DNA from 3 places in the Streptomyces sp. NPDC087215 genome. Region 1 is predicted to be linked to each of the others. Evidence: predicted binding sites of a transcription regulator. Region 1 holds the regulator's gene; each other region holds the start of a gene.

The links. The regulator HrcA, encoded in region 1, represses chaperone genes, less so after heat shock. The targets are predictions, from matches to a motif close to TTNGCACTCNGNNNNNCNGAGTGCNAA.
Region 2: groES (co-chaperone GroES) is a predicted target of HrcA. The motif match lies at 1,024-1,050, and genes of this name have one in related genera.
Region 3: groL (chaperonin GroEL) is a predicted target of HrcA. The motif match lies at 1,722-1,748, and genes of this name have one in related genera.

What each region holds. Positions count from the first base shown of each region.
Region 1 covers NZ_JBIUZD010000002.1:220,135-223,406, reverse strand. The annotation lists gene dnaJ (molecular chaperone DnaJ) at 1-661, opposite strand, end outside; gene hrcA (heat-inducible transcriptional repressor HrcA) at 661-1,680, opposite strand; gene ACIO92_RS05625 (MBL fold metallo-hydrolase) at 1,828-2,556, shown strand; gene ACIO92_RS05620 (DUF3097 domain-containing protein) at 2,567-3,272, shown strand, end outside.
Region 2 covers NZ_JBIUZD010000004.1:178,713-181,984, reverse strand. The annotation lists gene ACIO92_RS13575 (polysaccharide deacetylase family protein) at 1-347, shown strand, start outside; gene ACIO92_RS13570 (hypothetical protein) at 503-991, shown strand; gene groES (co-chaperone GroES) at 1,195-1,503, shown strand; gene groL (chaperonin GroEL) at 1,603-3,228, shown strand.
Region 3 covers NZ_JBIUZD010000020.1:73,712-76,983, reverse strand. The annotation lists gene groL (chaperonin GroEL) at 1-1,554, opposite strand, end outside; gene ACIO92_RS31665 (cold-shock protein) at 2,146-2,349, opposite strand; gene ACIO92_RS31660 (MoaD/ThiS family protein) at 2,735-3,013, opposite strand; gene thrC (threonine synthase) at 3,028-3,272, opposite strand, start outside.

The DNA of each region.
Region 1 (3,272 bases):
CCGGGATCTTCACGGTGAGGGTGCGGCGGGAGCGGACCCGGCCGTCGCCCGCGCACTCGGGGCACGGGGTCGGGACGACGGTGCCGAAGCCCTGGCACTGCGGGCAGGGGCGGGAGGTCATGACCTGGCCCAGGAAGGACCGGGTGACCTGGGAGACCTCGCCACGGCCGCGGCACATGTCGCAGGTCTGCGCGGAGGTGCCCGGTGCGGCGCCCTCGCCGGAACAGGTCGTGCAGACGACCGCCGTGTCGACCTGGAGGTCCTTGGTGGTGCCGAAGGCCGCCTCGTTGAGGTCGATCTCCAGGCGGATCATGGCGTCCTGGCCGCGCCGGGTCCGCGAGCGCGGGCCGCGCTGCGAGGCCGTGCCGAAGAAGGCGTCCATGATGTCGGAGAAGTTGCCGAAGCCACCGGCTCCGAAGCCGCCCGCGCCGCCTCCGCCGGAGGCCGACAGCGGGTCGCCGCCCAGGTCGTAGACCTGCTTCTTCTGCGGGTCCGAGAGGACCTCGTAGGCGGCGTTGATCTCCTTGAATCGTTCCTGCGTCTTCGGATCGGGATTGACGTCCGGGTGCAGCTCGCGGGCGAGCCTCCGGAAAGCCTTCTTGATCTCGTCCTGGGACGCGTCGCGGCGCACGCCGAGCACGGCGTAGTAGTCCGTGGCCACTACGACTCCGCCAGGATCTGTCCGACGTAACGTGCCACTGCGCGTACCGCTCCCATCGTTCCGGGGTAGTCCATGCGGGTCGGTCCGACCACGCCGAGTTTGGCGACTGCCTCGCCGCCCGAACCGTAGCCGACCGAGACGACGGACGTGGAACTCAGTCCCTCGTGGGCGTTCTCATGCCCGATACGTACGGTCATGCCCGATTCCTTGGCCTCGCCGAGCAGCTTGAGGAGCACGACCTGCTCCTCAAGGGCTTCGAGCACCGGCCTGATCATCACAGGAAAATCGTGTCCGAAGCGGGTGAGATTGGCGGTGCCGCCGATCATCAGCCGCTCCTCGTGCTCCTCGACCAGGGTTTCGAGGAGGGTAGCGAGCACGGTCGAGACCGTCGCGCGGTCCTCCGCCTCCTCGAACGACTCGGGGAGGTCCTGCACCAGCTGCGGCACGTCGGCGAACCGGCGGCCGACGACCCGGCTGTTGAGCCGGGCCCGCAGATCGGCGAGCGCGGTCTCCCCGAAGGGCGCGGGACAGTCGACGACCCGCTGCTCGACCCTGCCGGTGTCGGTGATGAGCACCAGCATCAGTCGGGCGGCGGCCAGCGAGAGCAGCTCCACGTGCCGCACGGTCGAACGGGTCAGCGAGGGGTACTGGACGACGGCCACCTGGCGGGTCAGCTGGGCGAGCAGCCGGACCGTACGGCTGACGACGTCGTCCAGATCGACCGCGCCGTCGAGGAAGTTGTGGATGGCCCGGCGCTCGGGCGTCGACAGCGGCTTCACCCCGGCCAGCCGGTCGACGAAGAGCCGGTAGCCCTTGTCCGTGGGGATGCGGCCCGCGCTGGTGTGGGGCTGCGCGATGTAGCCCTCGTCCTCCAGGACGGCCATGTCGTTGCGGACGGTGGCGGGCGAGACGCCCAGCCTGTGGCGCTCCGTGAGCGCCTTGGACCCGACGGGCTCCTCCGTCCCGACGTAGTCCTGGACGATGGCCCGCAGCACCTCGAGCCTGCGTTCGCTGAGCATCGTGCACACCTCCAGCTGCCGTCGTCGTTCCGGTTGCTCCGCTTTTGGCACTCGACCGGTCCGAGTGCCAGAGATCCCCGGCCAGTGTACGGCGGCGGGCGTCGCTCCTGGCAAGGAGGCGGCGCCCCCACCGGTTAGCGTCGCCGCATGGACGTCGAATGGGAAGCGTACGGATGGGAGCGTCTCGCGGACGGGGTGGGCCGCAGACGGCTCCCCGGCTGGGACGCCACGACCGGTCTCGTGCTGGGAGAACGGGCGGTGCTCCTGTACGACACGGGGTCCTCGCTCGCCGAGGGGGCCGAGCTGCGGGCGCAGGTCGCGGGCCTCACCGGCGGCCGGGGAGTGACGCACATCGCACTGGGCCACCCCCATTTCGATCACGTGTTCGGCACGGCGGTGTTCGCGGGCGCCGAGGTGTTCGGCGCGGTCGGCACGGACGAACTGCTCCGCCGCCCCCGGGAGCGGGAGGCCCTGCTCGCGGACGCGGTGCGGCACGGGCTCGACCCGGCCGCCGCGGCGGAGGCGGCGGACGTCCTGGTGGCCCCCCGGCACGTGGTCTGCGGCGAGTGGACGCTCGACCTGGGCGGCCGCCGGGTCCTCCTGGCGAACGTGGGCCCCGGGCACACCGGCCACGATCTGGCGCTCCTGGTACCCGGCGAGCGGGAGGTGGTGTTCTGCGGCGACCTGGTCGAGGAGTCGGGCGAGCCGCAGGCGGGCCCGGACGCGGTCCCGGCGCGCTGGCCGGACGCGCTGGACCGGCTGCTCTCCCTCGGCGGCGAGGACGCGGTGTACGTGCCGGGGCACGGGGCCGTGGTGGACGCCCCGTTCGTGCGACGCCAGCGCGAAGAACTGGCACGGCGGTTCTCCGTGGCCTAACGTCGCCCGAATGCGCAGCTACAACCCGGATCTGACGCCCCCTTGGAAGAGGTCGGCCCCCGTCCCCGAGGTCCCCGCCGACCCGGACCTGGTCGTCGAGGAGGTCACCACCGGTTTCTGCGGGGCGGTGATCCGCTGCGAGGCGGGCACGGTGACCCTGGAGGACCGCTTCGGCAAGCACCGGGTGTTCCCGCTCGACCCGCGCGGCTTCCTGCTCGAAGGCCGGGTGGTGACCCTGGTCCGCCCGGCCTCCCCGGCCCCGGCGCGCCCCGCGCGGACGGCCTCCGGCTCGGTCGCCGTACCGGGGGCGCGGGCCCGGGTGGCGCGGGCGGGCCGGATCTACGTGGAGGGCCGTCACGACGCCGAGCTGGTGGAGCGGGTCTGGGGCGACGACCTGCGGATCGAGGGCGTGGTCGTGGAGTACCTGGAGGGTGTCGACGACCTGCCGGCGATCGTGGCGGAGTTCGGTCCGGCCCCGGACGCCCGGCTGGGCGTCCTGGTGGACCACCTGGTCCCGGGCTCGAAGGAGTCGAGGATCGCGGCCCGGGTGACCTCTCCGGACGTCCTGGTCGTGGGGCACCCGTACATCGACGTCTGGGAGGCGGTGAAGCCGTCCTCCCTCGGCATCCCGTCCTGGCCGACGGTCCCGCGCGGCCAGGACTGGAAGACGGGCGCGTGCCGGGCCCTGGGCTGGCCGGAGAACACGGGAGCGGCCT
Region 2 (3,272 bases), on a different contig from region 1:
ACAGCGAGCAGAAGCGCGAGATCTGCGGGATGCAGGACGTCATCGAGAAGCGCTTCGGCAAGCGCCCGCCGCTCTTCCGCCCGCCGTACGGCAACTACAACGAGGACACCCTGCGCGCGGCCGCCACCTGCGGCGTCAAGGCGGTGCCGCTCTGGGCCTCGGAGGCCTTCCCCGACCACATGGAGTGGCGCGAGTGGGACCGGGACCTGCACTCCGGCGACATCGTGCTCACCCACTTCCGGGGCAAGGAGGACTGGAAGGGCACCATGCCGGACATGATCCGTCAGGTGATGGACGTGATCACGGCGAAGGGCTACGCCGTCGCCAAGCTCGAGGACTACGTGTGACGCACCGCCGCCGCCCTTCCGCACGGGGCCGCCTCCCCTCGCGCGGACCCGCGCCCGGGGAGGGCACGCCCTCGGGGTCCGGGCGGGGGCTCGTCTCGGGGCCCGAGTCGGGGTCCACCCCTGGGTCCGCTGTGTCCGCGCAGGGGTCCCCCTCCGTGGTCTCCCCCGGGCCCGTCTCAGGGCCCGCGCCGGGGCCCTTCCCCGGCTCCCGTTCCCGTACGCCCGTACCCGCGTACGGGACCGCCGTCCCCGCCCGTGGAACCGGACCCGGCCGCCCGTCGGGCCGCGGCGGGGCCGTACGGCCGCTCGCCGGGCTGCTGCTCGCCGCCGCGCTCCTCGCGCTGACCGGCTGCGCCTCCACCGTGGACCCGATCGAACGCCTCGGCCGCAGGGCCGCCGAAGAAATGGGCTCCCGGCACGCGCCCGCCGCCGGGGCCCGCGCGTCCACGGCCCCCGCACCGGCCGCCCCCACGCGAGCGGTTCCCGCATCGACCGCCCCCGTACCGGCCGCCCCCGTACCGGCCGCCCCCGTACCGGCCGTCCCCGTACCGGCCGTCCCCGTACTGGCCGTCCCCGCGCCGGTGGTTCCCGCCGTTCCGTCCGCCGGAGCCGTCCGGTCCACGGGGGTCGCCGAGGTCCGCTGAAGCCCGGACCGGACCCGCCACGGGGTGAGTAATTGGCACTCCGCTTGACCGAGTGCTAATCGCGGTCATAGTCTCGGCTCTGGCACTCCCCACCGGAGAGTGCCAACACAGCGACGGGCAGGTCCGGCACCCGCGACGACGGATCCACCTGGTCGCCACCTCAGACAGTTAACCCCGAGATCTCCGAAGGGGGAGGTCGGATCGTGACGACCACCAGCTCCAAGGTTGCCATCAAGCCGCTCGAGGACCGCATTGTGGTCCAGCCGCTCGACGCCGAACAGACCACCGCCTCTGGCCTGGTCATTCCGGACACCGCCAAGGAGAAGCCCCAGGAGGGCGTCGTCCTGGCCGTGGGCCCGGGACGTTTCGAGAACGGCGAGCGCCTGCCGCTCGACGTCAAGACCGGCGACATCGTGCTGTACAGCAAGTACGGCGGCACCGAGGTGAAGTACAACGGCGAGGAGTACCTCGTCCTCTCGGCTCGCGACGTGCTCGCGATCATCGAGAAGTAATTCACCCGAAGCAGATGCTTTGAGCTGCGCCCCGGGCCCTCACCGGGCACCGGGGCGCTGTTCGTTCCACACCAGTTTTCGAGAGGGCTGAACCGCTCCATGGCGAAGATCCTGAAGTTCGACGAGGACGCCCGTCGCGCCCTTGAGCGCGGCGTCAACAAGCTTGCCGACACGGTGAAGGTGACGATCGGCCCCCGTGGCCGCAACGTCGTCATCGACAAGAAGTTCGGCGCTCCCACCATCACCAACGACGGTGTCACGATCGCCCGTGAGGTCGAGATCGAGGACCCGTTCGAGAACCTCGGCGCCCAGCTGGTGAAGGAGGTGGCGACCAAGACCAACGACATCGCGGGTGACGGCACCACCACCGCCACCGTGCTCGCCCAGGCCCTGGTCCGCGAGGGTCTGCGCAACGTCGCCGCCGGTGCTTCCCCCGCCGCCCTGAAGAAGGGCATCGACGCCGCCGTCAAGGCCGTCTCCGACGAGCTGCTGGCCACCGCGCGCCCGATCGAGGACAAGTCCGACATCGCCGCCGTCGCCGCGCTCTCCGCGCAGGACCAGCAGGTCGGCGAGCTCATCGCCGAGGCCATGGACAAGGTCGGCAAGGACGGTGTCATCACCGTCGAGGAGTCCAACACCTTCGGCCTGGAGCTTGAGTTCACCGAGGGCATGGCCTTCGACAAGGGCTACCTGTCCCCGTACATGGTGACCGACCAGGAGCGTATGGAGGCCGTCCTCGACGACCCGTACATCCTGATCAACCAGGGCAAGATCTCCTCGATCCAGGACCTGCTGCCCATCCTGGAGAAGGTCATCCAGGCCGGTGCCAGCAAGCCGCTCCTGATCATCGCCGAGGACGTCGAGGGCGAGGCCCTGTCGACCCTGGTCGTGAACAAGATCCGTGGCACCTTCAACGCCGTGGCCGTCAAGGCCCCCGGCTTCGGCGACCGCCGCAAGGCGATGCTCGGCGACATGGCCACCCTCACCGGTGCCACCGTCATCGCCGAGGAGGTCGGCCTCAAGCTCGACCAGGCCGGTCTGGACGTGCTCGGCACCGCCCGCCGCGTCACCATCACCAAGGACGACACCACCATCGTCGAGGGTGGCGGCAACTCCGAGGACGTGCGGGGCCGGGTCAACCAGATCAAGGCCGAGATCGAGTCCACGGACTCCGACTGGGACCGCGAGAAGCTCCAGGAGCGCCTCGCGAAGCTGGCCGGCGGCGTGTGCGTGATCAAGGTCGGCGCCGCCACCGAGGTGGAGCTGAAGGAGAAGAAGCACCGTCTGGAGGACGCCATCTCCGCGACCCGCGCCGCGGTCGAGGAGGGCATCGTCTCCGGTGGTGGCTCCGCGCTCGTCCACGCCGTGAAGGTCCTCGAGGGCAACCTCGACAAGACCGGCGACGAGGCCACGGGTGTCGCGGTCGTCCGCCGCGCCGCCGTCGAGCCGCTGCGCTGGATCGCCGAGAACGCCGGTCTCGAGGGTTACGTCATCACCTCGAAGGTCGCCGAGCTCGACAAGGGCCAGGGCTTCAACGCCGCCACCGGTGAGTACGGCGACCTGGTCAAGGCCGGCGTCATCGACCCGGTGAAGGTCACGCGCTCCGCCCTGGAGAACGCCGCCTCCATCGCCTCCCTCCTCCTCACCACCGAGACCCTCGTGGTGGAGAAGAAGGAAGAGGAGCCCGCGGACCACGGTCACGGCGGTCACGGCCACTCGCACTGAGGCCCTTCCCGACTGACCACTGAGGCCCGGTACTCCCGTCGCGG
Region 3 (3,272 bases), on a different contig from region 1:
GGCCTCGGTGGTGAGGAACAGCGCGGCGATCGACGCGGCGTTCTGCAGCGCGGAGCGCGTCACCTTCGCCGGGTCGATGATGCCCGCGGCGATGAGGTCGACGTACTCGTTGGTCGCGGCGTTCAGACCGTGACCGACGGGCAGGTTGCGGACCTTCTCCGCCACGACGCCGCCCTCAAGACCGGCGTTGACCGCGATCTGCTTCAGCGGGGCCTCAAGGGCCAGCTTCACGATGTTCGCACCCGTGGCCTCGTCGCCCGCGAGGTCGGCCTCGAGCTTCTCGAAGACCGAGGAAGCCTGGAGCAGGGCCACACCGCCACCGGCGACGATGCCCTCCTCGACGGCCGCCTTCGCGTTGCGAACGGCGTCCTCGATGCGGTGCTTGCGCTCCTTGAGCTCGACCTCGGTCGCGGCACCGGCCTTGATGACGGCCACGCCGCCGGCCAGCTTCGCCAGGCGCTCCTGGAGCTTCTCGCGGTCGTAGTCCGAGTCGCTGTTCTCGATCTCGGCGCGGATCTGGTTCACCCGGCCGGCGACCTGGTCGCTGTCACCGGCACCGTCGACGATGGTGGTCTCGTCCTTGGTGATGACGACCTTGCGGGCGCGGCCCAGCAGGTCGAGGCCCGCGTTCTCCAGCTTGAGGCCGACCTCCTCGGAGATGACCGTGCCGCCGGTGAGGATGGCGATGTCGTTCAGCATCGCCTTGCGGCGGTCGCCGAAGCCCGGAGCCTTGACCGCGACGGACTTGAAGGTGCCGCGGATCTTGTTGACGACCAGGGTCGACAGGGCCTCGCCCTCGACGTCCTCGGCGATGATCAGCAGCGGCTTGCCCGACTGCATGACCTTCTCCAGGAGCGGGAGCAGGTCCTTCACGGAGGAGATCTTGGAGTTGACGATCAGGAGGTACGGGTCGTCGAGGGACGACTCCATGCGCTCCATGTCGGTGGCGAAGTACGCCGAGATGTAGCCCTTGTCGAAGCGCATACCCTCGGTGAGCTCCAGCTCCAGACCGAAGGTCTGGGACTCCTCGACGGTGATGACGCCTTCCTTGCCGACCTTGTCCATCGCCTCGGCGATGAGCTCGCCGATCTGGGTGTCGGCGGCGGAGATGGAGGCCGTGGAAGCGATCTGCTCCTTGGTCTCGACATCCTTCGCCTGCTCGAGCAGGGCGCCCGAGACGGCCTCGACGGCCTTCTCGATACCGCGCTTGAGGGCCATCGGGTTGGCACCGGCGGCCACGTTGCGCAGGCCCTCGCGGACGAGCGCCTGGGCGAGGACGGTGGCGGTGGTCGTACCGTCGCCGGCGACGTCGTCCGTCTTCTTGGCGACTTCCTTGACCAGCTCGGCGCCGATCTTCTCGTACGGGTCCTCGAGCTCGATCTCCTTGGCGATGGAGACACCATCGTTGGTGATCGTGGGGGCGCCCCACTTCTTCTCGAGGACGACGTTGCGGCCCTTGGGGCCGAGGGTGACCTTGACGGCGTCAGCGAGCTGGTTCATGCCGCGCTCGAGACCGCGCCGGGCCTCCTCGTCGAACGCGATGATCTTGGCCATGTGAAGTGGTCCTCCCGGACATGGGGTGGATAACGCTCCAGGACCGCGCCGACGCCCGCGACGGACGGCCTCCGCTGCTCCGCGTGGTTCCTTGCCCCACCCGGACGGCGACCTCGTCTGCCCGATCCTCGTAAGCACTCTCACCTACCGAGTGCTAACGCCAATGATTAGCACTCGACCTAGGAGAGTGCAAGCGACTCTCGATGATCGGGACATGGGGGAAGAGGCGCGGAAGGGGCGCGGAAGGGGTGCGCGAGGGGCCCCCGGAAGGGCGTGCGGGAGTACGCGAGGGGCGCGGGAAGAGGGGAAACGGGCGAGCGGCGAGCGGCGGGAGCCCCGAAGCGGAGGCGCGCGAGTCGTGAGGGGCGTACGGGGTGCACGGGCTGCGTGGCTGCCTGGCCGCCCGACCGCCTGACCGCCTGGCCGCCTGGCCGCCCGGCCGCGGGAACGCCCGGCGAGGGGGCGGGTTGCCCGGGGCGCCGGGCGGGAGCGCGGGCGGGCAGGTGTCCGGAGACGCCTGAGGGGGCCGCATCCCTTTTCAGGGATGCGGCCCCCTCGACGGCGTTGCGTCAGTGGCCGATCGCGCCGTGCTCAGACGGCGAGCTTGACCATGTCCGCCTGCGGACCCTTCTGGCCCTGCGAGATCTCGAACTCGACTCGCTGTCCTTCTTCGAGACTGCGGTAGCCATCCATCTGGATCGCGCTGTAGTGGACGAATACATCCGCACCACCGTCGACCGCGATGAAGCCGTAGCCCTTCTCCGCGTTGAACCACTTGACGGTGCCCTGAGCCATGCCTAACTCCCCTATTACTGGCCCTTGCGCGGGCCCGCACTTCACGGACCCGGGTCAGACCCTGCGCCGGAACGCGTCGACCGCGGCTGAATGTATCTGTCCAACTGCCCTCTGCAACAGGTCATTCGAGCGGGAATTCTGGGCGCGGCTGAAAGAAGAATTGGGGATATTCCCCTGACTTACGGGGCAACTCGGGCCCGGCAAAGCGCGCAGAAGGTACACAATGCGCACACACTTTGGCTGCTTCTTGTCGCGCAGGGACGCATTCTCATATGCGTCCGGCATGAGCAGCGGAGGGGACTTCCCCAACTCTACCGCGCTCAACCATATAGAATTGCCCCTTCCGCTTATTGTCGCGGAAGGGGCAATTCGAGAGAGATGGGGATCAGCAGCCGCCGGCGACGGCCGGGATGATCGAGACGCCCGCGCCCGCCGGGGTGGCGGTCTCCAGGCCCTGCTCGAAGCGCACGTCGTCGTCGTTCACGTAGACGTTGACGAAGCGGCGCAGCTTGCCCTGGTCGTCCAGGACGCGGGCGGCGATGCCCGTGTGGTTCTTCTCCAGGTCCGCGATGACCTCGGCGAGGGTCCCGCCCTCGGCCTGGACCTCGGAGAGCCCGCCCGTGTAGGTGCGGAGGATGGTGGGGATGCGGACGTTCACAGCCATGTCTTCGTGACCTTTCAGAGGGCCAGGCCGGCGTCGCGGAACGCGTCCAGGCTCGGGCGGATGGTGGTGGTCGCCTGGGAGGTGTCGGCCACCGCGTCCAGGGTCTTGAGCCCGTCACCGGTGTTGAGGACGACCGTGGTGAGGTTCGGGTCGATGAGCCCGTTCTCGACGAGCTTGCGCGTGACGCCGACGGTCACCCCGCCCGCGGTCTCGGCGAAGACGCCCTCGGTGCGGGCGAGGAGCCTGATCGCGTCCACCA